DNA from 3 places in the Rothia sp. 88186D007BW genome. Region 1 is predicted to be linked to each of the others. Evidence: predicted binding sites of a transcription regulator. Region 1 holds the regulator's gene; each other region holds the start of a gene.
The links. Region 1 encodes HrcA, which represses chaperone genes, less so after heat shock. Its sites were predicted from a motif close to TTNGCACTCGNNNNNNNCGAGTGCNAA; they were not measured.

Region 1 (6,396 bases):
TGGGCGGACGCGTGCAGCTCACCTTGCAAGGTCGCCTGCTGGGGGATGCTGTGACCCGGGAATTACTGCCTGATATCGACCGTTAGATTCGTGTATCAGTAAAGAGATAGCAAAAAAGGGGGGCGGTGTGACTTAGCTAAGTTACACTGCCCCCTTTGGGTTGTAGAAGCTTCCTTGCCTATTTCTTGCGGCTGGTGAGCTTGCTGAAAAGACGAGTGTTGCTCTTGTACTGGTAGGGGTTGCCGCGGTTTACCCTGATGCCGGCACGCAGGGATGCGATGGCAAGGTAGGTCCAGGTGAGGGCTGCGATTAGCCCAAAGAGCCAGCCGATGCCCGGAATGTTGCTGAGAACAATAGAGGCTGCCAGCATTAGGGTGGGTAGCAGGGTGAAGTCTAGGGCTTCACGGGATTCTTGTTCAGTGAAGGGGCCACGGCCTCGGTAGAGGTAGTAGATGACGGCCGCGGGAATGCAGCCTAGCACGCCCCCCAAGTGTGCAGCAGTTGCGATGTTGCGGTCTGCGGTAACAGACAGGTGTGCAGCGGTTGCAGATGACCCCTTGTAGGCGGTTGTGGAAGGTGCTGATGCGGTCTTCAAGAATTCTTCTCTTTGAGGTTGAAGGGCAAATGAGTGATAGATGGGGTTCTAAACCCATTGGTCATCATTTTAGTCAAAGCTGGGGGAGGGTGGTATATGTGAAGCCTACGAATTTTTGAGGAGTAGGACGATGTTAGTCACACCGAAAAAACTCTTAGCCTAGGCAGCTTGCCCATCGAGTGTCACAAAGTCAATCAGCTCTTCGACTGGCCCTAAGAGGGTCGGTTCAAGATCGGTGTAGCTATTGACCCGCTGAAGAATCGCATCCCAGCCGGCGCGGACGTCCTCAGATGTTTTGGCTGGGCGGCCAAAGCGCTGCAAGATACCGGTTTTCCAGTCTTCTCCCCGAGGGATCTGGGGCCAGGCCTGTACGCCTAGCACCTGGGGTTTCACAGCCTGCCAAATATCAACGAAGGGGTGGCCCACAATCAGGACGTTATCGCCGGCTCCAGCAACCTGCATGGCCTGCTGTGCTATGCGTTCTTCTTTGCTCCCTGCCACCAGGTGATCGACGAGAATACCGAGTTTTCGGTGGCTAGCTGGCCCAAAAGCTGCCACAGCCCCAGCGAGATCATCGACCCCGTGCAGGGGCTCCACTACGATACCTTCAACCCGCAGATCATGGCCCCACACTTTTTCAATCAGCTCAGCATCGTGCACGCCCTCAACCCAGATGCGACTGGCCCGCGCTGTACGCGCCTGAACACCGTCAAGAGCCACTGAGCCCGACCGGGAAATCTTGCGGGTAGCTGCAGGCTGCTTCTTCTGAGGCTTAATCAGGTTGATGCTGCGGCCTTCAAGCAGGAAGCCCGGGCCCAGGGGGAAGAACTTGATGCGCCCCCGTCGGTCTTCCAAACCTACCTGAGGGCCGGACGCCGTAGCCCGCACCTTAACTGCTGCTCCTACGAAGCCGGTGGCGGCGTCCTCAAGCACCATGCCGGGGGCTAAGGCAACCTGCGGCAGGGTAGGGCGGTGTGGGGTCAAATCGGTCTGGCCCCAGGTGTCTCGGTAGTCCATCGGTGTGCTTCTCACTCTCTCTTATAGGGGCATTAGCCATGAGCGTACCGAGTTCTGATTCTAGTTCACTGGTATTAGAGTTAATGGGTAACTTAGCACTCAAGACCATCAAGTGCTAACCTAACTCTGCAATATTCTTCGCCCCAGAGAAAACCTATGAGCCCAGGAGGTGCCGTGAACCACCCCAGACGCTTGCACGTCCTACAAGCCATCGTTGAAGAATACGTGCACACCCGTGAACCTGTTGGCTCTAAAACCCTACTAGAGCGGCACCATTTGGGGGTCTCAAGCGCCACCGTCCGCAACGATATGGCCGCCTTGGAAGAACAAGGCCTGATTCAAGCACCCCATGCCAGTGCAGGGCGGGTCCCCACCGACCAAGGCTACCGCCTCTTCGTTGACCAAATATCATCCCTACAACCCCTTTCAGAGGCCGAAAAACGAGCAATTCATACCCTGCTCGATAGCGCCGAAAGCGTGGATGAAATGATGAAAACTAGCGTGCGTCTACTCTCATCTCTCACCCACCAGGTGGCCATGGTGCAATACCCTGCCGGCCCGGCTGCCACCGTCCGCCATATCGAGCTGGTGTCCCTCTCAAGCACCACCGTGCTGCTGGTTCTTATTACCGATTCTGGCCAGGTCACCCAGCGTACTCTCACTGTGGCCCATACCCTTGAAGAACTTACAGTAGCCCGCCAATACCTCCTTGACCGCTATGCTCACCGTCCGCTCAACAATCTCACCACCGCAGAAGCGTCCGCCAGTGAAACACCACTCTACGGTGCCCTCCAGGAGGCCTTGCAGACCCTTGCCGCCCAAGACGCCTCATCACAGGTACTCATTGCAGGCACCTCCTATCTAGCTGCCTCCACCGTTGATTTTAGAGGCAGTATCGCCCCGGTGCTTGATGCCTTGGAAGAGCAAGTAGTCCTCCTTAAACTACTGACCGACCTGGAGCATGACGAGCGCGGCTTTGCAGTTAGCATCGGCTCTGAAAACCCCAGTGAGTCCCTGGCTGAAACCTCAGTGGTAGCCAGCAGCTACGGGCCTGGGGGAGCCGCCCACGTAGGAGTCGTTGGCCCCACCCGCATGGACTACACCAGCACAGTCTCCAAGGTCAACGCAGTAGCCCGCTACCTATCTAAGATTTTGGCTCAGGCATAAGCCTGCGCCTGCCCCTTTTACACCAGTCCACCGAAAGAGAGAACCAGTGAGTAGTCACTACGAAACCCTCGGCGTCTCCCGCGATGCCAGCCCCGAAGAAATCAAGAAGGCCTACCGTAAGAAGGCCCGTCAGCTCCACCCTGATATCAACCCTTCGGAAGAAGCCGCCGAGGAATTCAAGCGCGTCTCCCTAGCCCACGATGTGCTCTCCGACCCCGAAAAGCGCCGCATCTATGACCAGACCGGTAACGAAAACGGTACCGCCAGCGGTTTTGGTGGCGGCGGATTCGGCGGAGGCTTTGGAGGCTTCCAAGACATCTTCGACACCTTCTTCAACTCAGCCCCCCGTGGCCCCCAAAGCCGTGTACGCCAGGGGCAGGACGCCCTCATCAACGTCAAAATCGATCTCGAAGATGCTGTCTTTGGCGGCCAAAAACCCATCACCGTGGACACCGCCGTCACCTGCGACCATTGCAAGGGAGAAGGCACCGCAGAGGGCACCCACCCCGAAACCTGCGATACCTGCCACGGCCAAGGCTATATGCAGCGCCAGGTGCAATCGATTCTCGGTACCGTAGTGCAACCGGTAGAATGCCCCACCTGCCGCGGGTTCGGTACCGTCATCAAGCACCCCTGCGCTGAGTGCTACGGTGAAGGTCGTGTGCGTGAACGGAAGACCATCATCCTGAAAATCCCCGCCGGAGTCAGTGACGGCACCCGTATCCGCCTAACAGGCCAGGGCGAAGCTGGTACCGCAGGAGGCCCCAACGGGGACCTCTACATTGACCTGCATGTCAACCCCGACCCCACCTTCCGACGCGAAGACGATGACCTCCTTGCTACCGTCGGCGTGCCCATGACAGCCGCAACCCTAGGCACCACCATCACCCTCGAAACCTTCGATGGGCCCCAAGAAGTGCAGATTCCCACCGGCACACAGTCCGGTGAAGTCATCACCCTCAAAGACCTGGGCGTCAGCCACCTGCACGGCGGCGGACGCGGCGACTTGCGCGTCCAAATTGAAGTGCGCACCCCCACCAACCTCACCGAGGAGCAGAAGAACCTACTCAAGCAGTTCTCCGAGCTTCGCGGCGAAGACCTGCAGGTAAGCGAAACCGTCAACCACAAGCAAGGCGGGTTCTTCTCCCGTCTGAAAGACCACCTCAAATAGGATGACCCCATGAGCAACGCTGTCTACTACATCGAACCTGAAGAGCTAGCAGCTCTCACACCAGGTTCCACAGTGCACCTTACCGGCGATGAAGGGCACCACGCCCTGGTTAAACGCCCGGAACTCGGTGAAGGGCTCGATCTAGTAGACGGCCAAGGGCACCGGGCAATTACCCAGGTCATTGAGCTACGCCAAGACGGCCCTGTGCTTGAAGTAAATGAACTTGCCCAAGATTCAGTGGGCGTAGAAATCTACCTGGTGCAAGCCCTTGCTAAGGGAGACAGGGACATCCAGGCTATCGAGATGGCCACTGAACTTGGTGCCCACGGTATTGTGCCCTGGAGTGCTGACCGCTCAATTGTGCGCTGGAAGATGGAACGGGCCGTCAAGGCTCGGGCTAAGTGGCAGAATACTGTGAAGGCAGCAGCCAAGCAGTCCCGCCGGGCCCTGCTGCCCCCGGTCTATGAGCAGCATTCTACCGGTGAGTTGGCTGCCCTTGCCCAGGAACTAGGGCCAGAGGCTCTCTTCCTGGTACTGCACGAAGAGGCTGAGTATCGCCTGGTGCAGGCCCTGGACCAGCACCTGACCGATCAGGTCAAAGAAGTCTATTTTGTTGTTGGCCCAGAAGGCGGCATCAGCCCCCGCGAACTGGAACTACTAGCAGAAGCTGGGGCCCAGACAGTACTACTTGGCCCCGAAGTCCTCCGCAGTTCCACTGCCGGGGCCGCCGCCATTTCAGCACTCAACCTTGCTCTCAAACGCTGGTAAACCCTCTTCTGCTACAGGTAAAGTAAGAAATACCGCCTACGCTTTGTATCACAAGGAGCTCTGACAGCCCGCACGGGCATCTATGACTACCTCACCTATGGCTAGCAGCCGCCCTCTCTCTGTTGCCCGCACCTTCTCTTTCCGGTCAACCGAAGAAATGGTCGCAGTACTTGGCCCCCACGACGGAAACATCACCCTCATCGAGCAAACCTTCCCCGGTCTGACAATTCGCCCCAAGGGGCTAGATGTGGTCGTTACCGGCCCATCAGAAACCGTAGCCACCACCCTACGCCTACTGGCTGAACTCACCATTCTGGTAGAAAAAGATACCCAGGTTACTGGTGAAGTGGTCAAACGCATCATGGGTATGATGACCGCCAGCCTCTCTCATCCCGCAACCGCCATCAGCCAGAACATTCTGAGCTCTCGGGGTAAGAACATTCGCCCCAAGACCATCAACCAGAAATCATACGTTGATGCTATCGATGCCAACACCGTTGTTTTTGGTATTGGCCCGGCAGGTACCGGTAAAACTTACCTGGCTATGGCTAAGGCGGTGCAGGCTCTTCAATCCAAGGAAGTCAATCGCATCATTTTGACGCGCCCCGCTGTTGAAGCTGGCGAGCGCCTAGGCTTCCTCCCTGGCTCTTTGAACGAGAAAATCGACCCCTATCTGCGTCCGCTCTACGATGCCCTCCACGACATGATGGACCCTGAGACGATTCCTCGTCTCATGGAAGCTGGGACCATCGAGGTAGCCCCACTGGCCTACATGCGCGGGCGCACCCTCAACGATGCTTTCATCATTCTGGATGAAGCCCAGAACACCACGGTAGAACAGATGAAGATGTTCCTTACCCGTTTGGGCTTTGGTTCCAAGATGGTGATTACCGGGGATGTAACCCAGGTTGATCTTCCCGGTGGTCAAGCATCAGGTCTGAAGCAGATTCGTCAGATTCTAGAAGGGGTAGACGATATTCATTTCGCCCTCCTGCAGGCTGAGGACGTGGTACGCCACTCCCTGGTGTCGGATATTGTCAGCGCTTACGATAAGTGGGACGATGCCAAGAACTCGATGGAGCGCCGCCGCAACCGCAAGGTTAAGCGTCAAACTATTGAGGCTGCCGCTGAGAAATTATTGCAGCAGTCAGGTATCGAAGTTACTCCTGAAGAGAAGGCCTAGCCCGGTGAACGTAGAGTTTGAGATTGAAGAACCGGCTGCAGATACTAGCGCTTTTGTGCGCGAATCCTTTGATGCCGTCGATACAAGCACCCTTGAAAAGCTGGTAGCCCACGCCTTTGCCCACATGAAGGTTTCGCCTGAGACCGAGTTGTCAATTGCCATTGTGGGGGAGAGCGAGATGGAGCGTATCCACATGGACTGGATGGATTTGCCCGGCCCTACAGATGTGATGAGCTTCCCCATGGACGAGCTCACTCCCGGCAGTAACGAGGAGCTGGCTACCGGCGTCCTGGGTGATATTGTCTTGTGCCCCCCGGTTGCTGCCCGGCAGGGTGCGGACGCTGGCCACAGCACCCTTGATGAGCTCTGCCTGCTCACCACTCACGGCATCCTCCACTGCCTAGGTTTTGATCATGGGACAGCAGAAGAAGAAGCCGAAATGTTCAGTATTCAACGCAGCATTCTTGAAGAGTTTTTGGGGCGGCCAGCCCCTGT
Region 2 (6,396 bases), on a different contig from region 1:
GGTGCCGTTAACGTCCAAAATGAAACCGCAACTGATAATAGCTGCTATACCGACCCACCCCAGCACAGCACGCACCACAGGGGGAAACTTCACCGCCGGAAGCCACAGGGCAACCAAAGAACCAAGAGCGAACTCCCACAGGCGAGCGCCCGTCTCAAAATAGGCTGCCTGTTGGTTAGCTGCGGTCACCTCCACCGAGTGAAGGAGCGAGACCACAAAAATTGCGGCGAAGACGGCGGTCAAAACCCAACGACCAGCGCCCCTCAGACGCTGGCCCAGTACCGCAGCAAGTAACACCACCAGCAAAGGCCAGAGCACATAGATCTGCCCCTGCACCGAAAGAGACCAAAAATGACGCAAGGGAGAAGCTAAAGAAGTATCAGCGGCATAATAGTCCACCGCATTCTCGATAGACCAGTTATTGTGCTGGTACAGAATCACGGCCTTAGCCTCATCAGCAATTGAGAGCCAGCGCTCAGCCGGGATAAAGAAATAGGTGCCTAGCAGGGTCAAGGCGACGATCAAAGAAGCCAGAGGCAAAAGACGTTTGAAGACATGCACCCAATAAGCCAACAGGGTTTTTACACCAAACCAGGTGCCAGGGCCTACCAGTTTGCCTTGCTCTAGCTTGCGCGCAAAAGAGCCTGTCAGCAAGAAAGCTGAAATCAATAAGAAGACATCAACGCCGCCAGAGACACGGCCAAACCAGAAGTGATAGGCGGCAACAAGCAAAAGGGCGAGGGCACGCAGCCCCTGAATTTCGGGGCGCCAGGCGCGCTCGGCTGAACGGGTGATGGTTGCTATAGTGCCGGTGGCGGGTTGTGTTTCGGTGGCTGGGCGGGACACTGCGGTCTACCTCCTTTGCTGACAAGGGTTGGGTGCCAGAAAGACAGTTACCGTTAAGTAACGAGCAGGAAGACACCGAGTTAAAATGTTACTGCTAGTGACCGGCAGATTGCATTAAACAACAGGCCCTACCTCTACGGTGTTAGTCACTGTAGAGGCAGGGCCTGTTGAGCCGTGAAGACCTAGGAAAGGGTGAAGAGGTGGGTGTAGAAGCCTTACTTGGCTTCGTCTTCTTCTTTCTCCTCAGGCTTTTCAACGACCAGGGTTTCGGTGGTCAGCACCAGGGCAGCGATGGAGGTTGCATTTTCTAGGGCTGAGCGGGTGACCTTGACCGGGTCGATGACACCGCGGGCGATGAGATCTTCGTATTCACCGGTTGCGGCGTTGAAGCCGTGACCGATGGGCATCTCTGCTACGCGGGAGGTGACCACATAGCCGTCCTGACCCGCGTTCTCAGCAATCCAGCGCAGGGGCTGCACCAGGGCGCGGCGGACGATGTCCGCACCAACCTGGGCATCATGGGAGTCAAGTTCAAGACCATCAAGGGCTGCAAGAGCGTGCACCAGGGCGGTACCGCCACCTGCCACGATGCCCTCTTCAAGGGCAGCGCGGGTTGAGGAAACAGCGTCCTCAATACGGTGCTTACGTTCCTTGGCTTCAACCTCGGTTGCAGCACCCACCTTGATAACGCCCACACCGCCAGCTAGCTTAGCTAGGCGTTCCTTGAGCTTTTCGCGGTCCCATTCGGAATCTACGCGCTCAATTTCGGCGCGGAGCTGATCAACGCGTTCAGCTACAGCCTCAGAGCTGCCACTGCCATCGACGATGGTGGTGTTGTTCTTGGTGACGGTCACACGGCGGGCTGAACCGAGCTGGTCCAGGGTCACAGCGTCCAAGGAGATACCCAGTTCGCCGGTAATGACGGTACCGCCGGTGAGGATAGCCAGGTCCTGGAAGATTGCCTTGCGGCGGTCACCAAAACCGGGTGCCTTCAGCGCCACAACGTCCAGGTTGCCGCGGAGCTTGTTAATGACCAGGGCGGAGAGGGCTTCACCGTCCACGTCCTCAGCGATGATGGTCAGGGGCTTTTTGGCCTGAACAATCTTCTCAAGGACGGGCATAATCTCAGCCACGGTTGAAATTTTGCCCTGGTAGAGCAAAATGGCGGTGTTCTCAAGAACAGCCTCAGCTCGTTCAGGGTCGGTGACGAAGGAGGGTGAGAGGTAGCCCTTATCGAACTGCATACCCTCGGTCACTTCAAGCTCAATCTCAGTCGTCGAGCCATCTTCGATGGTGATAACACCGTCTTGGCCAACCTTGCTAAAGGCTTCAGAGAGCAGTTCACCGATCTGGGGTGACTGGGCGGAGATAGCTGCCACGTGGGCAACTTCTTCACCAGTGACTTCGCGGGCGTTAGCCAGCAGGCGCTCTGAAACCAGCTTGGTGGCGGTTTCGATACCGCGCTTGACCTCGCCGGGGGCAGCGCCAGAGGTGACGTTGCGCAGACCCTCAGAGACCAAAGCCTGGGCCAGGACGGTCGCGGTGGTGGTGCCGTCGCCAGCAACATCGTTGGTTTTGGTGGCTACTTCTTTAGCCAGCTGGGCGCCCAGGTTTTCGTAGGGGTTTTCCAGTTCAATCTCGCGGGCGATTGATACACCGTCGTTGGTAATGATGGGGGCGCCCCACTGCTTATCAAGTACCACGTTGCGGCCGCGGGGGCCCAGGGTTACTTTGACAGCGTTAGCAAGCTTATCGACGCCTGCCTGCAGGTGCTTACGCGCATCATCATTGAATTCAAGCTGCTTTGCCATGAATCCTTACTTCTTTCTTGTGTTTCGTCTTGTCTTCGGTAGAAACAGCGAAAACTTAGGAAACGACAGCCAGTACGTCGCGGGCTGAGAGAATCAGGTATTCGGCGCCGCCGTACTTAACCTCGGTGCCACCGTACTTGGAGAAGATTACGACGTCGCCTTCTGCTACGTCAACGGGGATGCGGTTGCCCTTGTCGTCGATGCGGCCGGGGCCAACAGCGATGACCTTAGCTTCCTGGGGCTTTTCCTTGGCGGTATCGGGGATGACCAGACCAGATGCGGTGGTCTGCTCTGCTTCAACGATCTGAACGACAATGCGGTCTTCGAGGGGCTTGATAGCCATGGTGAGGTACTCCTTTGAGTGGGTCTCAGCGTAAAATTTATGGGGTGACTACAGGGTGCTAAGTCGGTTTTACCCGGTATCGTCGCGGTGTTACCGGGTGCCGTTTTAGCACTATCAGCAGTCAAGTGCTAACTAAAACTTTATTCCTCTGGGCCCCTGGTGGGCAAGATAGGGCGCCGGTTTCGCAGACAGCGCACCCGCTACCCTGCCTGCTCTGCCCTATAACTTGCACCTAAACTTATGTGCATGACCTCTTTCCCCCGCGCCGGCGCCCAGCCCTTCTCAGCCGACCACTTAGCTCTTCTTGACCAGCTCACCCCCTATAACCCCGCAGACTCCCTCCAGGCGGTCAGCAGGCTCAGGGCGCAGGGCATCAGCGCCGAAGATTCCTCTGCCCTGCTCACCCAGGCCCGCCTACGCACCCTAGGAGCCAGTAAATTCGGCCCGGCTGCTAGGCACATGCTTTTCACCGAGGCTGGCTATGAGCAGGCCACCCGCGCAGCTGTTGCCCAGCACCACGCCGCCCGGTTTGTCGCTGCTGGGCTTGCCTCAGTAGCAGATTTAGGCTGCGGCCTAGGGGCAGATTCCCTAGCCTTTGCGCAGGCAGGTTTAGCTGTGACATCCCTAGAACTTGACCCAATCACAGCAAGCCTGGCCGCCCATAATCTCTCCCCCTACCCCACCGCCCAGGTGCTGGTGGGCAATGTGGAAGAGGTCAAGCTTGAAAAGCTCACCACCGTCACCGGGGAGCCTATCTCAGCTCTCTGGTTAGACCCGGCACGCCGAGAGGTCGAAAGCGGGTCTACCACCTCACGGATTTTTGACCCAGAGGCCTTCTCCCCGCCCTTTTCCTTCTTGCAGAAGCTAGCGGCCACAGGCACCCCCATGGGGGTCAAGCTGGGTCCGGCCCTACCCCATGAGGCTATACCGGATGGGGTAGAAGCCGAGTGGGTCAGTCACGGTGGGTCTGTGGTAGAAGTAGTGCTCTGGTTCAACGGTTTAGCCCGACCCGGCGTAGCCCGCTCAGCTACGGTACTGGGTGCGGACGCCGCCACCCGGCAGGTACTGGGTGAACTTACCTCACCGGCACCAGCGTCCACCCCTGAAGAGCCTCTTGAAGTAACAGAACTGGGCACCTACCTGATTGAGCCAGACGGCGCGGTGGTACGTTCCCACCTGGTAGCAGATTATGCGCGGACGATTGGGGCAACCCTGCTCGATGAGAACATCGCCTACCTAACCGCCGATTCCCCCGCTGATAGCCCGCTAGGCCGCGCCTACCGCGTCCTGGGTACCTTGCCCTTGAACGACAAGAAGCTCCGCCGCTGGGTCAAAGAAGAAGGCATCACCGCCCTGACCGTTAAAAAACGGGGCGTCGATGTGCTCCCTGAAAAGCTACGGGCCACACTCCTTGCCGGGGTAAAAAAGAAGAAGGGCGCGGGTAAAGAAGCCACCCTCATTCTGACCCGCCTCGGGCAGGGAACGAGCTCCCAGCGGCTAGCAATCTGGGCTGAACCAGCCTAACTGACGGTCAGCTACCTGGTCAGATGCACAACTCCCACCTGACCAAAAATGTCATACTGTGAGCTAGATTCTTCTGCTTCAGCCCCTGCCCATAAGATGGAACCAGCACCGCACCGAGACCCTGGAGCCAGCGTATGATTTTCCATCCCTCAGACCAGTCCACCATTGGAGTGGAGTGGGAAGTTGCCCTCGTTGAACCCACCACCCGCCAGCTAGCTTCACAGGCAGACCATGTGCTAGCACTCCTCAAAGAACAGCACCCCCATATTCTTGAACCCGCCACCAACCGGGCTCACATCACCGGCGAGTTCTTGAACAACACCGTAGAAATCGTCACCGGCATCTGCCGCACCCCAGCCCAAGCCGCTGAACAGCTCACCCAAACCACTAGCGTCCTCAAAAACGTCACAGACCAGCTAGGCCTCGCCTTCTTCTCAGCAGGCACCCACCCCTTCTCACGGGCCCTCGACCAAAAAGTCGTTGACAAAGACCGCTACCTGCGAGTGCTAGACCGCTCCCAATACTGGGGCCGCCGCCAAATTATTTACGGGGTGCATGTACACACCGGAGTTAACTCCCGGGCTAAGGCCCTGCCCGTCCTCAACGGACTGACCAACTTCTACCCCCACCTACTGGCCCTCTCAGCCTCCTCCCCCTTCTGGGAGGGTGAAGATACCGGTTTCGCCTCCCAACGGGCCCAGATTTTCCAGCAGCTACCCACCTCTGGCCTGCCCTTTACCTTTGAGAGGTGGGAAGACTACGAAGACTACCTCAACGACCTGGTCATGACCGGTGTGATTGATGACCCCAGCGAAAACCGCTGGGACGTGCGCCCCGTACCCAAATACGGCACCGTTGAAATGCGGGCCTACGACGGGCTGGCCTCAATTCGCGATATCACAGCGCTCACCGCCTTCACCCAATGCCTAGTGGAATGGTTCTCCCGCCAACTCGATGCAGGCAAAAGCATTGACCCGCTCAAACCCTGGCATGTACAAGAAAATAAATGGCGGGCAGCCCGCTACGGCGCTGAAGCTACCGTCATTCTTGATAACCAGAACACCGAGCGTCTCGTGACTGAAGATACCCTGGGGCTTCTCAATAAGCTCGAAAGCATCGCCGCTGACCTCGGCTGCTCTGCTGAACTGGCTGAGGTGGAGCGCATCTGCCTCACGGGGGCCGGCTACCAGCGTCAGCGTCGCATCGCCACCGAAAACGGCGGGAACCTGCAGGCTGTGGTGGACGACCTGACCACCCAAGCAATCGAGGGGCTATAAGCCTTGAGAGAGCGGCTGCTCCCTTAGAGGGAAATTGTGGTCACCGGCAAAGAGGAATCCGCCGTAAAACCAATCCCCGACGGTTCGCGCCCCTCAGCAACCAGGCGAGCGCCCAGGGCAGCTACCATAGCCCCGTTGTCGGTGCACAGGCTTAGCTGAGGAATGACCAGCTTGATACCGTGCTCGGCACACCGTTGAGCGGTGAGCTCCCGCAGGCGGGAGTTGGCAGCCACTCCCCCGCCCAGAAGTAGGGTGGTGATGCCGCCTTCGGTGCAGGCCAGCATGGCTTTTTTGGTGATGACGTCTACCACGGCCTCTTGGAAGGAGGCAGCAATATCAGCTAGGGGCACCTCTTCGCCGCGGGCTTCAAAGCCCTCTACGACGCGGGCTACAGCGGTTTTTAGGCCGGAGAAGGAGAAGTCGTAGCGGTGGGGGCCAGGTTCTTGGGCTGTGCCCATGAACTTGCGGGTGGATAGGCCCCGGGGGAAGGCAAAAGCTGCCTCGTCGCCGTCCGCAGCGACCCGGTCAATGACAGGGCCGCCTGGGTAGGGCAGGCCCAGTAGGCGGGCTACTTTATCGTAGGCTTCGCCCGCGG
Region 3 (6,396 bases), on a different contig from region 1:
TGATTGATAACCCGCGTGTTATTGCCGCTGAACCGGCGCTGACCCGTCGGTTGCGGCTCAAGCGCGATGCCCTAACCTGATCAGGCCTAGGGGCGCCTTCCCCTGTAAGCCCGTGTACCGCCCTGTAAGCCCGTGTACCCTAGTAACTAGAAGCCCGCCACCGCCCATGATGATGAGGACGCCTGTGAACCGCTACCCCCGCGATGAGTTCGACGATATTGACGAGAGCACTGCCCGCCGCGGCGCCTACCGTGGTGCCGTAGTCGATACGGCAACCTCTCGCGCTGGGCTACTGGCCATCATTATCAGCGGTGTGCTGGCCCTTATGGTGGGTGGCCTCATGTATGTGGTCTCACCGCGCACTGCTGCCCCTGACGCTGCAACAAGCCCAGATACCGCTGCCCCAGCCCCTGCCGCCGCTGAGGTAAGCCCTAGCCCAGAGCCTACCCCCACCACTGACCCTTCCAGTGTGAAGGTTGAAGTGTATAACTCTAGTGCTCCCTCTGGTTCTGCCGCCCAGGCTGCCGCAGTCCTTGAAGAAGAAGGCTATAGCGTAGTCTCTACCGCTAACTGGGCTGGGGCTTATGCTGCTGAGTCCATGGTGTACTTCGCCACGGGAGCCTCATCAGAAGCCAATGAGATAGCCGATACCCTGGGCCTGCTCACCATCGCCCAGGACTACCAGGCAGAGACCGGCCTGATCTACCTTGTGCTTGGGGCCGACTTTGACCCCGCTAGCCTGGGCGGGGTATCCTCTTCACCTTCAGACGCTACCAGTGTTCCTGCTAGCGATTCCATCAGTGCTCCTGCCAGTGCTCCTGCTAGTGGAGGCCTCGGGGCAGGGGAACTAGCCACTAACCCCGCCCTGCCCACTACTACCGAGCGTTACAGCTATGACCCGGCCACCGCCACCTTCTACCTGGACCCGACCGGTGACTACATCTACGAGACAGCTACAGGCACCTACCAGCTGGGCTAGAATTCAGCTGGGCCAGAACTCAACTGGGCTAGGACTCAATACAGTTCCGCCTGCCCGACTTGTGCGCTGTGGGCGATTAAGGCTCACTTGAAGGAACAATAGGTTTGCGCCCCTACCGCTCAAGTGCCAAGATTGGTATTAGCACTCAGAGGCTTCGACTGCTAAATCATGTGCTAGGTTTAGCGGCCGAACCGCTCTTGAGTAAAACACCTGAAGCGATGCTCTGGTGAGGCCCACCCCACCTGCCCCATGGCAGCACACCGGGGTGTGCCGTCCGTCGCGGGCACCGAAGAATCGCGCTCAACCCGAATGTTCCAGAAGGAGCGAAAGCCATATGGCAAAGCTGATTGCTTTTGATGAAGAGGCACGCCGCGGTCTAGAAAAGGGTCTGAACACCCTAGCAGACGCAGTGAAGGTAACCCTCGGCCCCCGTGGTCGCAACGTCGTACTGGAGAAGGCCTGGGGCGCACCCACCATCACCAACGACGGTGTCTCCATCGCCAAGGAAATTGAACTCGAAGACCCCTACGAAAAGATTGGTGCAGAACTGGTCAAAGAGGTCGCCAAGAAGACTGACGACATCGCCGGTGACGGTACCACCACCGCAACCGTCCTCGCCCAGGCCCTCGTGCGCGAAGGCCTACGCAACGTCGCCGCTGGTGCTGACCCCCTCTCCCTCAAGCGCGGTATCGAAAAGGCTGTAGAAGCTGTCACCGCCGAGCTGCTGGAGTCAGCTAAGGAAGTTGAAACCGAAGAAGAAATCGCCGCTACCGCATCTATCTCAGCAGGCGACCCCGAAATCGGTAAGCTCATCGCCCAGGCCATGGAAAAGGTTGGCAAGGAAGGCGTCATCACCGTCGAAGAGTCCAACACCTTCGGCCTGACCCTGGAACTGACCGAGGGTATGCGCTTTGATAAGGGCTTCCTCTCAGGCTACTTCGTCACCGACGCAGACCGCCAAGAAGCTGTCCTCGAAGACCCCTACATCCTGATCGTTAGCTCCAAGATCTCTAACGTCAAGGATCTTGTACCCGTCCTTGAGAAGGTCATGCAGTCCGGCAAGCCCCTGCTGATCGTCGCTGAAGACGTTGAGGGTGAAGCCCTGGCCCTGCTGGTGCTCAACAAGATGCGCGGCTCCATCAAGTCTGTAGCTGTCAAGGCTCCTGGCTTCGGCGACCGCCGCAAGGCCCAGCTAGCTGACATTGCCATCCTCACCGGTGGCCAGGTCATCACCGAAGAAGTAGGCCTCTCCCTAGACACCGCAACCATCGACCTGCTCGGCCAGGCCCGCAAGGTTGTTGTCACCAAGGACGAAACCACCATCATCGAAGGCGCCGGCGACGCTGACGCCATCGAAGGCCGCGTAGCCCAGATCCGCGGCGAAATCGCCAACTCAGACTCTGACTACGACCGCGAGAAGCTGCAGGAGCGCCTGGCCAAGCTAGCTGGCGGTGTTGCAGTGCTCAAGGCTGGTGCCGCTACCGAGGTTGAACTCAAGGAACGCAAGCACCGCATCGAGGACGCCGTGCGCAACGCAAAGGCAGCCGTTGAAGAGGGCATCGTCCCCGGCGGTGGCGTCGCCCTGATCCAGGCTGGCGTTAAGGCCTTCGAGAAGCTGGAACTCTCTGGCGACGAAGCAACCGGTGCTAACATCGTCCGCGTCGCTATCGACGCCCCCCTCAAGCAGATCGCTTTCAACGCTGGCATGGAGCCTGGCGTCGTTGTCGATAAGGTCCGCAACCTGCCTGCAGGTACCGGCCTGAACGCTGCTACCGGCGAGTACGAAGACCTCATGGCCGCAGGTATTAACGACCCCGTCAAGGTAACCCGCTCTGCCCTGCAGAACGCTGCCTCCATCGCCGGTCTCTTCCTGACCACCGAGGCCGTCGTTGCTGATAAGCCCGAACCTGCAGCAGCAGCCCCCGCCCCCGACATGGGTGGCATGGGCGGCATGATGTAACCACCCCTACTCCAGGGCTTGAAACCTTTTGAGCCCCTGAAGTATTTGCCTCAACCGGCACCTGCACCAGCAGGTGCCGGTTCCGCGTTTTAACAGACCAGGCACCCCTCCTATGCGCCTACCCCTGCGGGCTGTAAAATAGTGAAGCTATGCGTTGCCACTACTTCGAGGCCGGCCTCTGCCGCTCATGCTCCCTGATTGAAACCCCCTACCCCCACCAGTTAGCGGGCAAGCAGAAGGACGCCCAGACCCTGCTCGAACCCTGGGGCACCCTGCACTGGCTCGACCCTGTACCCAGCGCTGACCAAGCCTTCCGCAACAAGGCCAAACTGGTGGTCGGTAGCACCTCCCAGCACCCTACTCTCGGTATTCTCGACCGGCAGGGCCAGGGCATAGACCTGACCAACTGCCAGCTCTACCTACCTGCCATAAGCCGGGCGATTCCCGTCCTGACCCAGCTCATCCAAGGGGCTAACCTCACCCCCTATAAGGTTCCGCAGCGCAAGGGTGAACTGAAAAATATTCTTGTCACAGCCTCGGATTCCGGTGAGCTCATGATCCGGTTTGTTCTGCGCTCTAAAAAGCTGATTGTTGCCCTCAAACAGCACCTGGACTGGCTGCACCAGCAACTACCCCAGCTAGCTGTGGTGAGCGTGAACCTGCTGCGAGAACACGTGGCACTGGTAGAGGGAGAAGAAGAAATCATTCTCACCGAGCGCACCACCTTGCCCATGCAGGTCAATGGCATGACCTTGCACCTGCGCCCCCAGAGCTTCTTTCAAACCAATACCCCTATTGCCGCTGCCCTCTACCGCCGGGCACAGACCTGGGTGAGCCAGGCCGCACCGGCTAGCCTCTGGGATCTTTACTGCGGGGTAGGGGGCTTTGCCCTGCACGCTGCCGCAGTCATGCCCCAAGGTGCCACCGTCACCGGTATCGAAATTAGTGCTGAGGCTATTGCCTCTGCCCAGCGCACCGTTGCAGAACAGGGCTTACAAGGGCTTACCTTTATCGCCCAGGACGCCCCTGACTACGCTATAAGCAGTGGCCAGGTACCTGAGATGCTCATTGTTAACCCGCCCCGGCGGGGGCTAGGGCCAGACCTTGCCCACTGGGTCGAGAAGAGCGGAATTGAGCAGGTGATTTACTCTAGCTGTAACCTGCGCTCCCTGGTCAAAGACCTTGAGAAGATGCCCTCGATGAAGCCCTTGCAGGGGCAGGTGATGGACATGTTCCCCTACAGCAGCCACTACGAGACGATTATGCTCCTAGAGCGGCAGCAGTAAAAGACCCCTGTACGTTTAGGCTTCTTATAGCCGGTGGAGTAGGGTAAAAGGGGCCCTGCCCCCACTGCTCAACTGTTTGTGAAAGAAAGTAAAATGTCCCATTTGTCTGCTTTGCCTTCGCCTTTTATGCTGGCCGAAGGCACTACCGTAGTGCGGGCCGAAGGTGCCTTGACTCCGGTAGACGAGGCGGACGCCCTGAGCCTAGCCCAGCGCCGTAACTCAGCGGTGGTGGGGCTCATCCCCTTTGACCCGCACGCCCCTGCCCAACTTGCTGTACCTGAGCGTTGGGTGGCAGAAGAAACCCCCCTGCCGGTGCTCAAGTCAGTAGAACAGCCTGCCCCTTCCCACCTGGTGGGACTCGACAATGAGGGTTACCGGGCTTCTGTGGCCCAGGCGGTGGAGCTTCTGAACCGGGGCCAGCTCGATAAGGTCGTCTTGGCCCGTCTGCTGCAGATAAGCTACGACCAGGAGCTTAACCTACCCCACCTTTTTGATACTCTGCGGGTCCAGCAAGAGCGGGCCACAGTTTTTAGTGCCCAGCTACCTAACGGCAACTACCTCATGGGTGCTTCTCCTGAGCTGGTACTACACACCAAGGGCACCTCTTTGAGGACGGTTCCTCTCGCTGGTTCTGCTGCCCGAACTGCCACCCCAGGCAGCACCGATGACGCCCACGTTGGTGAGGCTCTTCTGCGGTCGGCTAAAGACAGGGCAGAACACGCCACAGTGGTCAGTGACATCCGCCAGCGGCTAGGAGCCCTGACCGTGCAACTGCATGTGCCCCCTGTTCCTTCCCTACTGGCTACACCTCAACTCTGGCACTTGAGCACACCGGTGACCGGGCAACTACTGCCAGGTGTTTCTTCCCTCCAGGCAGCCAGGGCAATTCACCCTACCCCCGCCATCTGCGGCACACCCACAGATTTGGCGCGAAACCTGATTGAAGAGTGTGAACCTTTTGACCGCGGCTTCTTTGGCGGGCTAGTAGGGTATATGGACGCCTGCGGGCAGGGCAGCTGGTACCTGGTCTTACGCTGTGCCCAAGTAGCCCCCCACACGGCCACTCTCTTCGCTGGTGCCGGTATCGTCAAGGATTCCACTCCGGCCGGTGAACACGCTGAGACTGCTACAAAGCTAGGGACTTTCGCCCGCGCTCTTGGCCTTGATGTGGGCTCTTTATAGCTTGAGGTTCCTAGTCGTTTGAGGTTGCCTGCAGTTCTGGGCTGTTTATACTGCCAGCACCCGCCGCACCATAAAAGGTGCTGTGACCCGGTGGCTAATAAGAACATGAGGCTGGTCGCTGGCCACAGCCAAGAGGTGGGTGCCCTCAAAAACCTGCCAGGTCACCCAATAGGTGCGGGGCTCCCTTTCACCGGGTAGCTGGGCTGAGGCCATAGCGGTAAGCCCGTGAGCCTGAGCTAAATCGCTGGGCAACGGAGGCAAAGAAAGCATGACCTTACGAGGCTCCAAAGCCAACCCGTAGCCGGTAGCTTTCAGCACCGCCTCCTTAGCACACCAGAAAAGGTGCCTAGCTAGTGCCGCCTCTAGGTCGGGTAAGGACGCCACCACCCGCTTTTCGTAATCGGCTAGAGCAATAGAGTCAAAGCTGTCGTAGTAGCTGCCGCGTACGGTCATCACATCTACTCCCAGGCTGAGCCCAGTAGGGCCAGTGACTCCCACCGCTAACCCTAGAGCCCGGGCCATATTGAGATTGACCCCCTCAATGCGGGGCTTACCGTGCAACTGCCCGCTCTCACACAGGGAACAGGTGCGATCAACCTCAATCTCTGCCGCTAAGTTCGCCTTCACATCCAGCAAGGCCGCTGCCATACACCGCATTAAGGTGTGTTGGGCTGCAAAGGCCAGGGCCTCGTCCGGGTTCTTAAACTCCGCTGCCCTCACCTGCTCTTCTAAACCAACATGGGCCAGCCAGCTCACCCCATGACCTGAGCGGAGTGTCTCTGCGGGCATGCAGAAAAGAGTGAGCTGGGCGCTCGCTGAGACATCGGGTGTTGAAGGGTGAACCATGATGACCATTCTAGCGGTGATGGTCCAGGTGAGAGGGCGCGTAGAATGAAATGCGCCTGCACCCTAACAGTTTAAGGTTTGAGGACTATGACAGAAAAAATCGTTGCTGCCGCTGACGGCTCTGCCCTGGGCAACCCTGGGCC

Region 2: the regulator HrcA is predicted to act here: its motif matches at 3,106-3,132, upstream of groES (co-chaperone GroES).
Region 3: the regulator HrcA is predicted to act here: its motif matches at 1,118-1,144, upstream of groL (chaperonin GroEL).

What each region holds. Positions count from the first base shown of each region.
Region 1 is NZ_JBPPTR010000008.1:67,487-73,882, forward strand. Features, by position in the region: gene hemW (radical SAM family heme chaperone HemW) at 1-86, shown strand, start outside; gene ACEE09_RS05950 (DUF4870 domain-containing protein) at 179-595, opposite strand; gene ACEE09_RS05955 (DUF3097 family protein) at 755-1,612, opposite strand; gene hrcA (heat-inducible transcriptional repressor HrcA) at 1,787-2,779, shown strand; gene dnaJ (molecular chaperone DnaJ) at 2,826-3,950, shown strand; gene ACEE09_RS05970 (16S rRNA (uracil(1498)-N(3))-methyltransferase) at 3,960-4,718, shown strand; gene ACEE09_RS05975 (PhoH family protein) at 4,816-5,901, shown strand; gene ybeY (rRNA maturation RNase YbeY) at 5,906-6,396, shown strand, end outside.
Region 2 is NZ_JBPPTR010000001.1:44,712-51,107, forward strand. Features, by position in the region: gene ACEE09_RS00210 (acyltransferase family protein) at 1-846, opposite strand, end outside; gene groL (chaperonin GroEL) at 1,062-2,657, opposite strand; gene groES (co-chaperone GroES) at 2,713-3,000, opposite strand; gene ACEE09_RS00225 (THUMP-like domain-containing protein) at 3,247-4,524, shown strand; gene ACEE09_RS00230 (glutamate--cysteine ligase) at 4,659-5,801, shown strand; gene tsaD (tRNA (adenosine(37)-N6)-threonylcarbamoyltransferase complex transferase subunit TsaD) at 5,825-6,396, opposite strand, start outside.
Region 3 is NZ_JBPPTR010000009.1:94,641-101,036, forward strand. Features, by position in the region: gene ACEE09_RS06680 (DUF3263 domain-containing protein) at 1-80, shown strand, start outside; gene ACEE09_RS06685 (LytR C-terminal domain-containing protein) at 185-979, shown strand; gene groL (chaperonin GroEL) at 1,314-2,939, shown strand; gene rlmC (23S rRNA (uracil(747)-C(5))-methyltransferase RlmC) at 3,089-4,225, shown strand; gene ACEE09_RS06700 (isochorismate synthase) at 4,319-5,407, shown strand; gene ACEE09_RS06705 (4'-phosphopantetheinyl transferase family protein) at 5,453-6,253, opposite strand; gene ACEE09_RS06710 (RNase H family protein) at 6,341-6,396, shown strand, end outside.